DNA from 4 places in the Eisenbergiella sp. OF01-20 genome. Region 4 is predicted to be linked to each of the others. Evidence: predicted binding sites of a transcription regulator. Region 4 holds the regulator's gene; each other region holds the start of a gene.

Region 1 (4,495 bases), on a different contig from region 4:
GTTTCTCACAGCGATAGGCGCATTCTTTGCAATTCCCGCCGCCATCTTCTCAGCAGCCCCCATCAGCTCTTCCTGTACATAAACCGCATTCACAAGCCCGATCCTGAGAGCCTCATCCGCCTTAATATTCCTTGCCGTATAAATCATCTGCTTAGCCATTCCCGGCCCAACCAGACGCGCCAGCCTCTGCGTTCCGCCAAAGCCCGGAGTAATTCCCAGACCGACCTCAGGCTGTCCGAACACTGCATTATCCGAACAGATTCTGATATCACAGCTCATGGAAATCTCACAGCCGCCGCCCAGAGCGAAGCCATTCACAGCAGCGATTACCGGAACAGGGAAGGTTTCCAGCTTACGGAAAACATCATTTCCCTTCTTCCCGAAAGCCTCTCCTTCCGCCTTTGTCAGTGTGCTCATCTCCCCGATATCCGCTCCGGCAACAAAAGACTTGGATCCGGCTCCGGTAAGAATCAGACATCTTACCTCCTCCAGATTCACTCCGTCAAGAGTCTTGTCCAGTTCATCCAGAACCTGGGAATTCAGTGCGTTCAGCGCCTTTTCACGGCTGATGGTAATAACCGCATAAGAACCCTTCTGCTCATAAACAATGTATTCCATGATACTCATCCTTTCTCTCTTTCCGCCTGGCGGTTGCCCCCGGCGGGAATTGTCCGCCGCTTGGGCGGTTCATCAACAAGATACAAAAATGTAACCGTTCAGCCCTGCCCCGAACCATTACACGAAACAACCTGCTGCATAACGAATGATTAGCAGACAAAAAGTCTACTAATCATTCTGTTTTTTAAACCTATATCAGTCTCTCTCAACGATGGTAGCGCAGCCCATACCGCCGCCGATGCACAGAGTCGCAAGCCCCTTCTTCGCATCCCTTTTAACCATCTCGTGAAGCAGAGTAACCAGAATACGGCATCCGGAAGCTCCTACAGGATGTCCCAGAGCGATAGCGCCGCCGTTCACATTCAGCTTGTCATTATCGATGCCAAGGTCATGTCCCACTGCCAGGGACTGTGCTGCAAACGCTTCGTTCGCTTCAATCAAATCAAATTCATCTATATTCATTCCTGTCTTAGCCATAACCTTCTGTGTAGCTGCAACAGGCCCGATTCCCATGATAGTGGGATCCACACCGGCCAGTGCGCCTGCCACCCAGGTTGCCATAGGAGTAACACCCAGCTCTTTTGCCTTTTCTTCGCTCATAACGATCACGGCTGCCGCACCATCGTTAATTCCGGAAGAGTTCGCCGCAGTTACAATACCATCTTTCTTGAATGCAGGACGAAGCTTTGCAATACCTTCCGCCGTGGTACCCGGACGAGGGCCTTCATCCTTATTGAAAACGATAGTCTCTTTTTTCTTCTTTATTTCCACAGGTACGATTTCCGCATCGAACTTTCCTGCTTCCTGCGCTGCAACAGCCTTCTGCTGGCTCCATGCCGCGAACTCGTCCAGCTGCTCTCTGGTCTGTCCCCACTGCTCAGCAATGTTCTCTGCGGTGATACCCATATGATACTGGTTAAAAGCATCGGTAAGGGCATCATTAACCATGGTGTCCACCATTGTGGCATTACCCATTCTGTATCCGTAACGTGCCTGAGGTATTGTATAAGGAGCCATGGACATGTTTTCCATGCCGCCTGCAACAACGATATCCGCATCACCTGCGAGAATCATCTGTGCCGCCTGGTTCACACAGTTCAGACCGGAACCGCAGACAACGTTCATGGTAACCGCCGGAACCTCGATAGGCAGACCAGCTTTGACAGATGCCTGACGTGCTACGTTCTGTCCAAGACCTGCCTGGATAACACATCCCATATATACCTGATCAACTGCTTCGGGAGCAACTCCCGCTCTGTTTAAAGCTTCCTTAATAACAATAGCACCCAGCTCAGCCGCCGGAGTTGTGCTTAAGCTTCCGCCCATAGTACCGATGGCAGTACGGCATGCACCCGCCAAAACGATTTTCTTTGCCATGTTTTCTCCTCCATATTCATTAAAAAGTGCGAATTTACCGGGCTTTAACGGTATTGTTAATTTTTTGTCATTGCCCGCAGCCTTTATTATAACATAGAGAATATTTAATAGCAAGGATTTTTCAACTTGAAATCCGATGAAATAACGGATGAAATGCCCGTAACTTTATCAATCAGGAAAACTCTCTTAAAATAAAGTAAAAACTATAAATTTTTCATAAAAATCCCGGTTCTGGACCATTCTTTTTTCCCTTTTAATCAGTTTATACAAACTTCGCAGGAGCAAAATGGCCTTCCGCTCTGCCAGCGGGCGGAAGGCCATTTTGCTCCTGCAAAGTTTAAGTCAGTTTAAAAACACTGCCAGGGCATTCGCCCCCGGACCCACATGCACACCGATTACCGATCCCACCGCCACCGTTTTTTTATATCCGGATCCCAGACGTCCCTTCACGAAACGTGCGAAATCATCCAGACATTCCTTTTTTCCCGTGAAGCCCAGATTATAACCCATGGCTTCATTCATGCCGCCCTCCTTTTCCATTGCCTTAAACAGCTTATCCCAGGCCCCCTTCTGCCCTCTTGCCAGCCCCGCGACCTTAACCTCGCCATAACGCACGGCCAGCACCGGTTTCAGGTTCAGCGCACTTCCCACCGCCATGCCGGCGGCTGAAAGCCTTCCACCCTTCTGCAGATAAAGAAGCGTATCCACTATCAGGTAAATACATACTTTTTTCTTATCCTCTTCCAGTGCCCCAACAATCTGCTCCGCGTTTTTCCCTTCCTTTTGCAGGGCAAAAGCGCGTTCAATAAGAAGCTGTGTCCCCAGAGTCGCCTGCATGCTGTCCACGATATAAATCCGGTCATATTCCACAATATCCTTTGCCACCAAAGCGCTCTGGCAGGTGCCGCTCAGCCTGCTGGCAAGCAGGATACAGATTACATCATCCCCCGCCTCTTTTGCCTCCCGGAAATACGCAAGAAAAGCCTCCGGCGACGGCTGGCTGGTCGTGGGCAGTTCTTCCGATGATTCCAGCTTCTCATAAAACGCTTCCGGTTTTATGTCCACTCCGTCGTAATATTCCTCCTCCCCGAATAATACCTTGAGGGGAACAAGCGTGATGCCCAGCTCCTCCGCCTGCTGCTGCGTATAGTCACAAGTTGAATCACAGATAAAACGAATACTCATTTTTCCTCCTATTAAAAGCGCACACCGCCGTTATCTTACAACAATATCATATGCCGAATCAAATAATTTGATTATCAAAACATTTGAAAGGATAACAAATATTCTGGCAGCTGTCAATGTTATTCTTTGACAATTCCGCAGGAAAAATATTTCCTGCTGTGGAGCAGGCCGGGACATAAAAAGAATGCAATAAAATAGTTTGCTATTTCGCAGGCTTTTTGCTAGAATGAAGGAAATAAATATACAAAAGGGTTACTTCCGCATAATGCGGAAGAGGAAAAGGATCTACATATGAAACGTGAAAATAGAAACAAGGGTTTTACCCTTGTAGAGATGATTGTTGTAATCGTTATTCTCGGCATTCTCCTGGCAATTTTAGTGCCGGGTCTTTTTAAGTACATAAAAAAGGCGAAAGACCAGCAGGCGATCATTGAATGCCGGGCGGTAGTTACGGCAGCGCAGGCTTTGGCGCTTGAAAGCTATGGAAAAAATATTTTTGAGCCTGAATTTTTCCTTAATAACAATAGGTCCCAAATTTTATCTACTGCTGATGTTGATGGAGAAATTAATCTTCTACGTTTTGAGGATACACTTAATAAGGCGCTAGTCACTTATTTAAGCTATACTACTAAAGGAAAAATTAATGTAATTTATGATATTTCTTCTGCGACTGTATATAGCATTCTTGATGATGACATAGGCAAAGGGCGGATTGAACATATCACAAAATTATATAAGGATTCCTCTTCATCAACAAGTATGACAAAATGGGAAGATGCTAAAAATGCGTTCTATAATAATGCCCAATATTCAGCTTTAACGCAAAGTGAACTGGCTTATTTAGAAAACACTTGTAAGTTAACCTCAGAAAACGCTGCAAAATATAAATGGAAGCCATGCAAATATATAGATTCCGCCGGCAATGTTCAATTTTTATTAACTGCAACTCAAGCAAGCAACACACAAAATACCCCTCTTATATATTATAATGGTGCCTATTATTACTGGCAGGGATACGGAAAGCCGCATACGACTTCAATAACAGATGCTAACGCTGAGAATGCTGTGAAAGACATACAATCCAGTACATATACCAGTGATACAATCAATAGCAATGTAAAAGACACATGGGTACGTATCGTAAATTAAATCTGTTTATTAGTATGGATTATATGTTCTTGATAATCTTACACATATAAAAGCGTTATTTCATTACAATGAATTAACGCTTTTATATAATTGCCAATTTATGAATTACATTATAATTTCCACTTACCATAATTGTTATTAATTTAATGAAACATTATCTTCCACA
Region 2 (4,495 bases), 430 kb from region 4:
AGAAGAGCCAGCGAACTGTGCGTCGGAATGCATACGGCCCATCGTATCCGTCATACCATAGGAAGCAGGGCCTGCCGCCATGTTATCGGGATGAAGTGTACGGCCTGTACCACCGCCGGAAGCTACGGAGAAGTATTTCTTACCCTGCTCCAGGCATTCTTTCTTATAGGTTCCTGCAACGGGATGCTGGAATCTGGTGGGATTGGTGGAGTTACCTGTAATGGAAACATCTACACCTTCTTTGTGCATGATAGCAACGCCTTCACAAACATCGTTTGCGCCATAGCAGTTAACCTTTGCACGAAGTCCTTCGGAATAAGCTTTACGATATACTTCCTTAACGGTATTTGTATAAGGATCATATTCAGTCTCTACAAAGGTAAATCCATTGATTCTGGAGATAACCTGAGCAGCATCTTTACCAAGACCATTCAGGATAACCCTTAAGGGTTTCTGACGTACCTTGTTTGCTTTTTCTGCTATACCGATAGCACCTTCCGCTGCTGCAAAGGATTCATGTCCTGCCAGGAAGCAGAAGCATTCAGTTTCTTCTTCCAGAAGCATCTTTCCAAGATTACCATGTCCGAGACCTACCTTACGGGTATCCGCAACGGAACCGGGGATACAGAAAGCCTGAAGGCCTTCACCGATTGCTGCTGCTGCATCAGCCGCTCTTTTACAGCCTTTCTTAATTGCGATCGCAGCGCCTACGATGTAAGCCCAGCAAGCATTCTCAAAACAGATAGGCTGGATTTTCTTAACCTGGTCGTATACATCGAGTCCAGCATCTTTTGTGATTTTTTCAGCTTCTTCAAGGGAAGCGATGCCGTAGCTGTTCAATACGGCATTGATTTTATCAATACGTCTTTCATATGATTCAAATAAAGCCATTTCCGCTACCTCCTCTTATTCCTTTCTCGGATCGATGATCTTAACAGCATCAGCAACACGGCCGTACTGACCTTTTGCTTTCTCATAAGCTGTGTTGGGATCGTCGCCCTTCTTGATAAAGTCTGTCATCTTTCCAAGGCTTACGAACTGGTAGCCGATAATCTGATCTTCTTCGTCAAGGGCGATACCGGTCACATAGCCTTCGGCCATTTCCAGATAACGGGGCCCCTTCTTCAGAGTACCATACATGGTACCAACCTGGCTTCTTAAGCCTTTACCAAGGTCTTCCAGGCCTGCGCCTACAGGAAGTCCGTCTTCGGAGAACGCGCTCTGTGTTCTGCCGTAAGCGATCTGTAAGAACAGCTCTCTCATAGCGGTATTGATAGCATCACATACAAGGTCTGTATTTAAAGCTTCCAGAACCGTTCTTCCCGGAAGGATCTCTGCTGCCATAGCTGCGGAGTGAGTCATACCGGAGCATCCGATTGTCTCAATCAAAGCTTCCTGGATAATACCCTCTTTAACGTTCAGAGTAAGCTTGCAGGCTCCCTGCTGAGGTGCACACCAGCCAATACCGTGTGTAAGGCCGGAAATGTCTTTAACTTCTTTGGATTTTACCCATTTTGCTTCTTCAGGGATCGGAGCACAGCCGTGAGCAACGCCTTGTGCTACTGGACACATTTCTTCAACTTCTTTTGAATAGATCATGTGAAAACTCCTTTCGATATGTAGATTGTATTAGCAAACAGTGGTACCTGATAAAAGGTACCTTATTGAAAACAAAATACTCAGACGGCAAAAAGGCCGCAAAAGTACCTGTCCCTAATCGCTCGTATTATTTTCTCATATTTCAGGTCAAAAATCCAGCCTTTTTGAAAAAAATTGTCAAAGATTTGTCGAGGATACGGAAAGAGACAAAACGGCGGCCCGCCCGGCCGCCGCTCCTGCTTTTCTTCTTGAATATCAATAATACCTGGTTCAGCATCATACGGTCTTAAACGACCGCCATATCATCCCTTGGCTTTAGTTCAGCATCATGCGGTCGTTGGCAAATTCTCCTCCGCTGGCTTGTTCGAACTTTTTAAGAAGATCGGATACATGTAGTTTCTTCTTCTCTTCTCCTGCCACATCATAAATAACCCGTCCTTCATGCATCATTATAAGGCGGTTCCCATGAGCGATCGCATCCTTCATATTGTGTGTAATCATCAAAGTGGTGAGCTGATCCCTCTCCACTATTTTTTCCGTGATTTCCAGCACCTTGGCGGCTGTCTTGGGATCCAGCGCGGCCGTATGCTCATCCAGAAGAAGAAGGCGGGGTTTTTTCAGGGTTGCCATAAGCAGGGTAAGTGCCTGGCGCTGTCCGCCGGAAAGGAGGCCGACTTTGCTGGTCATGCGGAATTCCAGGCCCAGTTCCAGAATTTTAAGCTGTTCCTGGTATTGTGCGCGTTCCTTTTGGGATATTCCGGAACGCAGGGTACGCAAGCTCCCTCTCCTGGATGCCAGTGCCAGATTTTCTTCTATCTGCATGTTTGCTGCAGTTCCCGTCATAGGGTCCTGGAATACACGGCCCAGATATTTGGCACGTTTATACTCCGGCAGCTTGGTTACATTGATGCCGTCTATGGTAATGCTGCCTTCATCGACGGCAAAGACACCTGCCACTGCATTGAGCATGGTGGATTTTCCGGCGCCGTTTCCTCCGATAACAGTAACGAAATCCCCTTCTTCCAGTTCAAGGGATAAACCGTTCAGAGCTGTTTTCTCGTTGATGGTACCCGCATTAAATGTTTTGGTAATCCCGGATAAACTAAGCATGAGGAGCACCTCCTTTTTTAGCCGGCTTTTTAAAATATTGTCCCTTCAGATAAGGTATCGCAAGGAACAGGGCCACTACCAGGGCGGAGAACAGCTTCAGGTCATTGGAATTCAGGCCCAGCCACAGTACCACCTGAAGGACGATATAATAGATAATCGCTCCCAGCGCTGCTGAAAACAGTTTGAAAGCAAAATTACCGCGCACACGGCTGAAGATAACTTCACCGATGATTACAGCCGCCAGACCGATAACAATGGCTCCGCGTCCCATGTTTACATCCGCAAAGCCCTGGTATTGGGCATACAGCGCGCTGGCGAAAGCCACGATTCCATTGGAAAGCATGAGGCCCAGGATTTTACAGAAGTTCGTATTGATTCCCTGGGCTCTGGACATGTTGGGATTGGATCCGGTTGCACGGATGGAACAGCCGAGCTCCGTACCGAAAAACCAGTAAAGCAGGGCAATCAATATAATCAGAATAACAATGCATATCAAAATAGTGTTCTGATAAAAAGGTACGTCTTTAATATAGCGCAGGGAAACAAGTAAATCGTATTTATCTACTCCCACAGCCTGGTTGGAGCTGTTTCCCAGAATTCTCAGGTTAACTGAATAAAGGCCCAGCTGCGTCAGTATTCCGGCAAGAATGGCAGGTATTCCCATAGTCGTATGGAAAATACCGGTGACAAGTCCCGCCAGGGCACCGGCCAGCACCGCAAACAAAAGGGAAATCCCGATAGAATGGCCTGCACGTATCATCATAATACATACGGCCCCTCCTGTAGCCATGGTACCGTCTACAGTCAAATCTGCCAGATCCAGAATCTTATAGGTAATATAGACCCCTATTGCCATAATTCCCCAGATAAGGCCCTGGGCGCAGGCGCCTGGCAGCGCGTTAAAGAGTGACATAATGTTCACGTCATTTTCCTCCCCGTATCTTCATATATTTTAGGCTTCACAGGTATTTATTATAAAGGAAATCATTCTGAAAAGATATCTCTTTTTTTGTTAAAAATGCGGCGGACGACAAAAAGCGGCAAAAAAGCAGGGCTTTTTAACCGCTTTTGTGGGGTGCCCGACAGGCACACATCCGCATTTCACGTTATGTAGGAGCTACTGGTTATTCTGCCTTGATGGCCACATAGTCGTCAGGCACCGTAATATTCAGTTCCTTGCAGATAGCTTCGTTGTATTCCTTGGTTACATTGGGAGCAGATTCAATCGGCATTGTTGTAATGTCTGCGCCGTTAACCAGGATATCCACTGCCATTTCACCGGCCTTGTATCCGATATCATAATAGCTGATGGACAGGGTTGCAACACCACAGCCTTTGCAGATACCTTCCTCGCCTGCGATGATGGGAACGCCTGCAGGGAGACATACGTTATTGATCACTTCCGTATTGGAAGCTGAGGTATTGTCGGTGGGAACGTAGATAACATCGCATTCTCCGGCAGCATTGGTCGTTACAGAAGCGATATCATTGGAATCTGCAAAAGTATAGGTCTTGCAGGTGTATCCATATTCCTCCAGGAAGGCCTGGATCGTATCTGCCTGGTATACAGAGTTCGCTTCTGCAGAGCAATACAACAGACCTACTGTTTTCGCATCCGGGAACAACTCGTTGAGCATGGCGGCCTGTTCCTTCAGGGGAGCCAGATCCGATGTCCCGGAAATATTCTTGCCTGTAACACCGTTCCAGCTGTCGATTTCCAGCGCGGTTGCATAATCGGTAATGGAAGTTCCCAGAATAGGGATCGTGCCGGTTCCTGCTGCGGCGG
Region 3 (4,495 bases), on a different contig from region 4:
TGTGACCAACCTGTCCCTGAAGCTGGGCGCTGAGCTGGTTACCACTCCCGAAGGAACCACAAACTGTAAATTCTGGGGTCTTGGTGCAGACGGTACGGTAGGTGCCAACAAGAACTCCATTAAGATTATCGGTGACAATACCGATATGTATGCACAGGCATACTTTGATTACGATTCCAAGAAGTCCGGCGGTATCACCATGTCCCATTTACGTTTCGGACATAAGAAGATTAAATCCACATACCTGATCCGTCAGGCTGACTTCGTTGCATGCCACAATCCTGCCTATGTACGTAAGTACAATATGGTTCAGGAGCTGGTTGACGGCGGCACCTTCCTGCTGAACTGCTCATGGAACGCGGAAGAGCTGGACAAGCACCTTCCCGGACAGATGAAGAAATTCATCGCTGACCACAATATCAACTTCTACACCATCGACGGTGTTAAGATTGGTATCGAAACCGGCATGGGTCCCACACGTATCAACACGATCCTGCAGTCCGCATTCTTTGAACTGACCGGAATCATTCCTGCCGAGAAGGCAAACGAACTGATGAAGGCTGCTGCAAAGGCTACTTACGGACGTAAGGGCGAAGATGTTGTTATGAAGAACTGGGCAGCTATCGATGCAGGCGCCAAGGGCGTTGTTAAGGTAGAAGTACCTGAAAGCTGGAAGAACTGTGAAGATGAAGGACTTGATTATGCAGTGGTAAGCGGCGGCAGAAAAGATGTGGTTGATTTCGTTAACAACATCCAGACCAAGGTAAGCGCTCAGGAAGGAAATACCCTGCCTGTATCCGCATTCAAGGATTATGCGGACGGTTCCACTCCTTCCGGATCTTCTGCTTATGAGAAGAGAGGTATTGCGGTTAATGTACCTACCTGGGATCCTACCAAATGTATCCAGTGTAACTTCTGTTCTTATGTATGTCCTCATGCCGTAATCCGTCCTGCTGTTATGACGGAAGAAGAAGCAGCTAATGCTCCTGAAGGAATGAAGATGCTTGATATGACCGGAATGCCCGGTAAGAAATTTGCAGTAACCGTATCCGTACTTGACTGTACCGGATGTGGATCCTGTGCAAATGTTTGTCCCGGCATGAAGGGGGAGAAGGCTCTGAACATGAATCCTCTTGAAACACAGCTTGCTGAAGAGAAGATGTTCAACTACGGACAGTCCGTATCCGAGAAGCCTGAAGTCCTTGAAAAATTCAAAGAGAATTCCGTTAAGGGCTCACAGTTCAAACAGCCTCTGCTTGAGTTCTCCGGAGCTTGTGCAGGATGTGGTGAGACACCTTATGCGAAGCTGATCACACAGCTGTTTGGCGATAGAATGTATATTGCAAACGCAACCGGATGTTCTTCTATCTGGGGTAACTCTTCACCGAGTACACCTTATACCGTAAACAGAGCCGGCAAGGGACCCGCTTGGGACAACTCCCTGTTCGAAGATAACGCTGAGTTCGGTATGGGTATGCTGCTTGCACAGAACGCAATCAGAGGCGGGCTGAAAGCTAAGGTTGAAGAGGTACTTGCCAATACCGGGGACGAAGCTGTTAAGGCGGCATGCCAGGAATACCTGGATACCTACAACAGCGGCGTGACCAACGGACCGGCAACCGATAAGCTGGTAGCGGTACTGGAAGCACAGGACTGCGGCGTATGCCAGGATATCGTTAAAAACAAAGACTTCCTTTCCAAGAAATCCCAGTGGGTATTCGGCGGTGACGGATGGGCATATGATATCGGATTCGGCGGTGTGGATCATATCCTCGCCAGCGGAAAAGATATCAACGTTATGGTATTCAACACCGAAGTATATTCCAATACAGGCGGACAGGCTTCCAAGGCTACCCCTACCGGTGCTGTAGCACAGTTTGCAGCCGGCGGTAAAGAAGTGAAGCAGAAAGACCTGGCTGGTATTGCAATGAGCTATGGTTATGTATATGTAGCACAGATTTCCATGGGTGCTGATTACAACCAGACCGTTAAGGCTATCGCAGAGGCGGAAGCTTATCCGGGACCTTCCCTGATTATTGCTTACGCTCCTTGTATCAACCATGGTATCAAGAAGGGTATGAGCAAGGCTCAGACCGAAGAAAAACTGGCTGTAGAGACCGGTTACTGGAATATGTTCCGCTACAATCCTGCTGCTGAGAAGAAATTCATCCTTGACAGCAAGGCACCCAGCAAGGATTTCCAGGAATTCATCAGCGGTGAAGTAAGATATACCTCCCTGGCTCTGAAGGATGCCGACAAGGCTGCAAGGCTTCAGGCTCAGGCTGCGGAAAACGCAAAAGAAAGATATGAGTATCTGCAGAAGCTGCAGACTCTGTACGGAGACAACTAATTACTGACCGCATTTGCGGTAAGGCTTACCGGGGGAGGCGAAGGAAACTTCGCCGTACCCCGGGTGCTGCCTGAAGAACAAAAATATAAGCTGGCTTGGGATTGTCTCAAATCCAGCTTTGTTTTTGGATGTACCAGTTAATTTTTTAACAATCAGAAAGAGGATAAACAAAAGAATATGGGTATAGTATCTGATGACGCTACCATCTTAAAAATTAAGCACGAGGTACTCACTGAAGTGGCTAAGCTGGCATTTGCCGGTGAACTGGACGAGAAAAAAGAGAATATTCCCTACGATATGATTCCCGGGCCCGAAGCGCGTTTCCGCTGCTGTATTTACAAGGAAAGGGAAATTATCAGACAGAGAGTCAGACTGGCAGAAGGAAAATGCCCCGGTACCAGAGAGAGCAGCAATATAGTACAGGTTATCAACTCCGCCTGTGAGGAATGTCCCATTTCCTCCGGATACGTAGTTACCAACCTGTGTCAGGGATGTCTGGCAAAATCCTGTAAACAGTCCTGTAATTTCGGGGCTATTACCATCGGTGACGATCGTTCCTTTATCGATCCGGACAAATGTAAAAGCTGCGGAAAATGTGCACAGGCTTGTTCCTATTCCGCAATCGTTAAAATACAGAGACCCTGTATGAAGAGCTGCCCTGTCAGCGCCATAACCATGGACGAGCATGGAGTATGCCAGATAGATGAATCCAAATGTATCCAGTGCGGACAGTGTATCCATAATTGTCCTTTCGGGGCCATTGCTTCCAAGACAAGCATTGTGGATATTATCAATGAAATCCGTTCCGGCAAAAAGGTAGTGGCTATGCTGGCGCCTGCCGGAGAAGGACAATTTGGTGAAAACATCACCATGGCAAGCTGGAGGACCGCTATGAAGAAGATCGGCTTTGCCGACTTCGTGGAAGTGGGCCTGGGCGGTGATATGACTGCTGCGTTTGAGGCGGAAGAATGGGCGGAAAGCTTTAAAGAAGGCAAGAAAATGACCACCTCCTGCTGTCCCGCTTTTGTTAACTATATAAAGAAACATTTTCCTGAGCTGACGGATCATATTTCCACCACCGTTTCCCCCATGTGTGCGGTATCCAGGATGCTGAAAGCAAAGGATCCGGAGACGGTTACCGTATTTATCGGGCCTTGCATCGGCAAGAAGTCTGAAGTGCAGGATCAGAAAATCGAGGGGAATGCGGATTATGTCCTGACCTTCGGAGAGATCCGCGCCATGATGCGTGCCAAGGACGTACAGCTGGAGCCGGAAGAAAACACGAGCCAGGAAGCGAGTGTATTCGGCAAGCGCTTCGGCAACGGCGGCGGTGTGACGGAAGCTGTCGTGGAATGCCTGAAAGAGACCGGGGAAAATGCCGACCTTAAGGTGGCAAGATGCAGCGGTATCGCAGAGTGTAAAAAAGCGCTCATGCTCTTCAAGCTGGGCAAGCTGCCGGAGGATTTCATCGAAGGCATGATTTGTGAAGGCGGCTGCGTGGGCGGACCCAGCCGGCATAAAGCGGCTCTTGCCGCCAAGAAGGACAGGGATAAACTGATTTCCCAGGCAGATGCAAGAGGCGTACATGATAACCTGAAGAATTACGATATGGATTCCTTCTCCATGCACCGATAGGTGCATTGCATCGATAGGTGCATGGCATCGATAGGTGCATGGCATCAGGGAATCGTTATCCTGGAAGGAGCTGGTAGTTTACTGGCTCCTTTTTTTATATTATAATGAATAGAAATATGCTGGCAGAAGCATACATGGTAACCGCCGCCGTGCGGTTCTGTTTAGGATCCGGGGGATGAGGGGGAGCAGGAGTGAAAACAAAAAAGGCACTGCAGGAATCGTGTTTAACGGAAGAAAAACGCCAGCCGGCGCAGCTGAAATGGAGTATGACTATTCTGATGCTGCTTTGCTGGCTTTTGCCGCTTGCCATTCTTACCATGGCAATACTGACCTATGTTTCGAACCGGTTTTCGGGCCAGATGAAAGAAAATATAGAAAAAACCATGGATACCGCTGTGGAAATATGTGAAATGCGGGTGGAAGCGGCAGTGCGGGTATCCCGAAATGCCTCTTACATACCTGAAATCAAAGAAAGCTGGAGACAGTATCAGGCGGACGGAGACAGGCTTG
Region 4 (4,495 bases):
ATGACTGGACGCTTCCTTTTGTAAGGGGGGAGAGCAGGGCCTTAACCATAGGGAATGTGGAAGCTGTGCAGATCGCCATAGAAAACGGAGCGGATATCCAATTTGATGAGACTGCGATGTCTCCCTGGTTCCGTTATAATATATATGGAACCGAGCATGAGGTATGGTTTGAGGATGTGCGCAGCCTTCAGGCCAAATTTGATTTGATAAAGAGCTATGGGCTGAGGGGAATGGGTTATTGGCAGATTATGCAGCTGTTCCGTGCAAACTGGATTTTACTGGACTATAATTTCAATATCAGAAAACGCTGAAGGCTTTGGGGCCGGTATTTCCGTAACCGTTCAGATGGTCCGGGCAAAAAGCCTGCCGGTTAATCCGACAGGCCTTCCCATTCTTCCATTTGAAGCAGGAGAGCTTCTTCCAGCCCTTCTTTTTCTTTGGTTAATTCCTGCAGCCTTGCTACGTTGGTGCAGACGTCAGGGCGGGTCATTTCTTCATCAATCTCCGCACTGCGTTTTTCCAGCCGTTCGATTTCTGCCTCGCAGCGTTTCAGGGCATTTTCCTTTTTGCGCTGTGCGGCCAGGGCTTCTTTTTGGGACTGCCAGTCCTGTTTCAGACTGGATTCGCCGCCGGAACGGATGGCCCCTTCATTTATCCCGGGCGTGGCATTGGAAGCGCTCCATGGAAGCGTAGCATTCCGGGAAGGGAGGGTTCCGCCGGTTTCCGGGGAGGAAAGGGTGGTTTCCGCTTTCTTTTCCAGATAATAATCATAGTTGCCCAGATATCCGGTAAAGGCACCGTTCTCCAGTTCCAGAATCCGGGAAGCGGTGCGGTTGATAAAATAACGGTCATGGGAGACATACAGCACGGTGCCGCTGTAGCTGTTTATAGCATCCTCCAGGATTTCTTTGCTCATGATATCCAGATGGTTGGTAGGTTCGTCCAGGATGAGGAAATTAGCCTCCGACAACATCAGTTTGGCAAGGGATACACGGCCCCGTTCTCCGCCCGAAAGCATTTTGATCTGTTTGAATACATCGTCCCCGGTAAAGAGGAAGGCGGCCAGAACATTCCGGATTTCCGTGTTGGTGAGAGTGGGATACGCATCCGATATTTCTTCAAATAAGGTTTTATCCGGATGAAGTACATGGTGCTCCTGATCATAATATCCGATGTGTACCTTGGAACCCAGCTTGATTTCCCCCGCATCCTGTTCCACGAGGCCGTTGATAATCTTTAGCAGGGTGGTTTTTCCGGTGCCGTTGTCACCGATGATTGCCACGTGCTCCCCGCGTTTCAGGGAAAAGAACAGATTGTCAAACAATTTTTCCGGCCCGAAGGCTTTTGCCAGTCCTTCCACCTGCAAACAATCATTACCGCTTATAATCTGGGGCGTGAGTTCCATGCGCATGTCCGCCCTCGTTTCGGAAGGCTTCTCCAGGACATCGATTTTCTGGAGCATTTTTTCCCGGCTTTCCGCCCGGCGGATGGACTTTTCCCGGTTAAAGGAACGCAGCTTTTCGATAACCGCCTCCTGATGCCTGATTTCCTGCTGCTGGTTCATATAGGCATTCCATCTGGCCGCACGCAGCTGTTCTTTTTTTACCGCATAGTCGGAGTAATTCCCATGAAAGACGGAGACCTCCGTGCTGTCTATTTCAATAATTTTATTGGCTATTTTATCCAGAAAATACCGGTCGTGGGAAACGATAAGTACTGCGCCCTTATAATTCAGCAGGTAGGTTTCCAGCCACGCGATGGAAGACATATCCAGATGGTTGGTAGGTTCATCCAGAATGATGAGATCCGGCTTGCGCAGCAGAAGCTTGCCCAGGGCAACCCGGGTTTTCTGCCCTCCGGAAAGCGTGGAGGCCTTTTTGGTAAATTCTTCCTCCGTAAAACCAAGTCCCTTGAGGACACCGGTGATTTCGCTTTTATAGCTATAGCCGTCCGCCTGTTCAAACTGATGCGTGTAGAGGGCATACTGTTCCATAAGGGCTGTGAGGGCCTCCCCCTGGACATGCTTCATTTCCAGCTCACAGCTTCGGATTTTTTCCTCCAGCCGGATGACGTCCCTTTTCACCTCCAGCAGCTCGTCATATATGGTATTTTCGCTGTTTGATTCGGCATTCTGTGCAAGGTAGCCGTAGGAGCGGTCCTTTCCGAAGATAACCTGTCCGCTGTCCGGATCCAGTTCGCCTACAAGGATCCGCAGCAGGGTGGTTTTGCCGGCACCGTTGATTCCTACGATTGCGGCTTTCTCGTGATCCTCTATATGAAAGGAGCAGTTTTTAAAAACCTGCTTTTCATGAAACGCTTTATTTATATTCTGACAGGATAGTATCATGGGAACACCTCTTTATATTGTTATTCTTGCATAGTACTTGTTCAGGAGAACCGGAACAGTTACAAGTTTACCGTTGAACGAACGCACTGTCAATTCAAACCGAACTAATTCATTGACATTTTTTTAACATATGATTATAATAAAACAGGATAGTAATTGAATTTTAATAATGGAGGCGTAATGAATTGGATAAAGAAATTTCTCAGGCAGTAATAGCACGTCTTCCCAGATATTTCAGGTACCTCGGCGAATTGAAGGACAGCGGTGTGGAGAGGATTTCCTCCCAGGAGCTGAGCAGGCTTATGCATGTGACCGCGTCACAGATCCGGCAGGACTTTAATAATTTCGGCGGCTTCGGACAACAGGGGTATGGCTACAATGTAGAGTATCTGTACTCGGAAATCGGTAAAATACTCGGGCTGGACAAAAAACATCACCTGATTATAATCGGAGCAGGCAACCTGGGACAGGCCCTGGCAAATTATATGAATTTCGAACGCAGGGGCTTTATTTTTACAGGCGTTTTTGATATCAATGAAAAGCTGCAGGGCAGGATGATACGCGGGATGAAGGTCCGGCCGATGGAAGAAATGCAGGAATTTGTCAAAGAAAACAATATCGATATTGCCGTTCTCACCATCCCCAAGGAAGGCGCAGCCGCGGCTGCGGAAAAGCTGGTAGGTATGGGGATCAAGGCTATATGGAACTTTGCCCATGTGGATTTGGATGTGCCGGCCAGCGTGCAGGTTGAGAACGTACATCTATCCGACAGTCTGATCAAGCTGTCCTATATGATTAACCAGTATGAAAATGAGCAGGAAATAAACGGGGAAGAGCGTCCGGAGGACAGGCGGTAAAGGGTCTGTAAAATGCGTCAGAGTATTTCACTCCGGACGCATTTTTGCATGAAAAACCGCATGTCCGGCCTGAAAGGAAAACAGAAATGGAATATCTGGTAACAGCAGAAGAAATGAAACGGTGTGACGGGAATACGATTAAGCATTTTGGGATGCCTTCCATGGTATTAATGGAACGGGCGGCCCTGGCGTGTGCCCGGGAGCTGCTCGACAGGGATAAGCAGCTGCAGGAAGCGATGCGCCCTTTTGGGCATGGTCCTGCCGGGAGAAGGACGCTGGTAGTGGCGGGAACCGGAAACAACGGCGGGGACGGCCTGGCAATAGGACGGCTTCTGCATCAGGCCGGGTTCCCGGTAGATTTCTGCCTGCCCGGCAATAAGGAGCGCTGTACGGAAGAAACCAAAGCCCAGCTGTCTGTCCTGTCGCGTTATGGACAGAAGGTCATGCGCAAACTTCCGGAAGGGGAATATGATATAATCATAGACGCTCTTTTCGGAATCGGCCTGACAAAACCGGTGGAAGGCGTATACGCGGAAGCGGTGGATTTTATCAACAGCCGGAATGCCTATGTGCTTTCCGTGGATATCCCTTCCGGCATTCATGCCGATACGGGGGAGGTTATGGGGTGCGCTGTGCAGGCGGATGTCACCGTGACATTTGCGTACCGGAAGCTGGGACTTGTTTTGTATCCGGGGACCCGGTATGCCGGGCGGGTGGTATGTGCCGATATCGGCATTACGGAAGAGAGTTTTTTGGGAACCCCGCCCCGGATTTTTACCTGCGGGAAGGAGGAAGCCGCCTGGCTGCCTCCCCGCCCGGAGGACGGAAACAAAGGGACCTTTGGAAAGGTTGCACTGCTTGCCGGCAGCAGGGGAATGGCCGGGGCCTGTCAATTATCCGCATCGGCGATCCTGCATACGGGAGCGGGGATGGTCCGGGTGGTTACGGAAGAAGGAAACCGGGGTATTTTGCAGAGTGCGGTGCCGGAGGCTATGATAACCGCCTATGGCCAATGGTCGGAAGCCTTTGAAAAGGAACTGCTGGATGTTTTTTCCTGGGCGGACGTAACCGCTGTCGGGCCTGGGCTGGGTAAGAGTGATGCCGCTCGCAGACTTCTGGAAATGGCGGTGGAGCATGCCAGGGGATCGCTGGTGGTGGATGCGGATGCCCTGAACCTGTTGGCGGAACAGGAGAGGCTGCTCGAAAAGCTTACGGCCATGCAGCAGGATCCGGAACAAAGGAGAACCCTGATCCTCACACCCCATCTGGGGGAATTCGGCCGTCTTGCCGG

What was found. Region 4 encodes Rex, which represses fermentation and respiration genes when NADH is low (regulators of the CRP and FNR family bind a similar motif). Its sites were predicted from a motif close to ATTGTTAANTANTTAACAAT; they were not measured.
Region 1: a site for Rex is predicted at 2,048-2,067, ahead of DXA36_RS28400 (acetyl-CoA C-acetyltransferase). Genes of this name have one in related genera too.
Region 2: a site for Rex is predicted at 1,773-1,792, ahead of DXA36_RS01550 (iron-sulfur cluster assembly scaffold protein). Genes of this name have one in related genera too.
Region 3: a site for Rex is predicted at 2,484-2,503, ahead of DXA36_RS18430 (4Fe-4S dicluster domain-containing protein). Genes of this name have one in related genera too.

What each region holds. Positions count from the first base shown of each region.
Region 1 covers NZ_QUES01000042.1:17,276-21,770, forward strand. Annotated here, with positions in the region: gene DXA36_RS28395 (enoyl-CoA hydratase-related protein) at 1-618, opposite strand, end outside; gene DXA36_RS28400 (acetyl-CoA C-acetyltransferase) at 814-1,995, opposite strand; gene DXA36_RS28405 (DegV family protein) at 2,338-3,180, opposite strand; gene DXA36_RS28410 (type II secretion system protein) at 3,472-4,329, shown strand.
Region 2 covers NZ_QUES01000001.1:327,317-331,811, reverse strand. Annotated here, with positions in the region: gene DXA36_RS01555 (GGGtGRT protein) at 1-891, opposite strand, end outside; gene DXA36_RS01550 (iron-sulfur cluster assembly scaffold protein) at 907-1,599, opposite strand; gene DXA36_RS01545 (ABC transporter ATP-binding protein) at 1,915-2,709, opposite strand; gene DXA36_RS01540 (ABC transporter permease subunit) at 2,702-3,622, opposite strand; gene DXA36_RS01535 (ABC transporter substrate-binding protein) at 3,834-4,495, opposite strand, start outside.
Region 3 covers NZ_QUES01000016.1:126,148-130,642, forward strand. Annotated here, with positions in the region: gene nifJ (pyruvate:ferredoxin (flavodoxin) oxidoreductase) at 1-2,350, shown strand, start outside; gene DXA36_RS18430 (4Fe-4S dicluster domain-containing protein) at 2,534-3,985, shown strand; gene DXA36_RS18435 (sensor histidine kinase) at 4,177-4,495, shown strand, end outside.
Region 4 covers NZ_QUES01000001.1:755,070-759,564, reverse strand. Annotated here, with positions in the region: gene DXA36_RS03690 (glycosyl hydrolase family 18 protein) at 1-311, shown strand, start outside; gene DXA36_RS03685 (ABC-F family ATP-binding cassette domain-containing protein) at 371-2,347, opposite strand; gene DXA36_RS03680 (redox-sensing transcriptional repressor Rex) at 2,533-3,204, shown strand; gene DXA36_RS03675 (NAD(P)H-hydrate dehydratase) at 3,291-4,495, shown strand, end outside.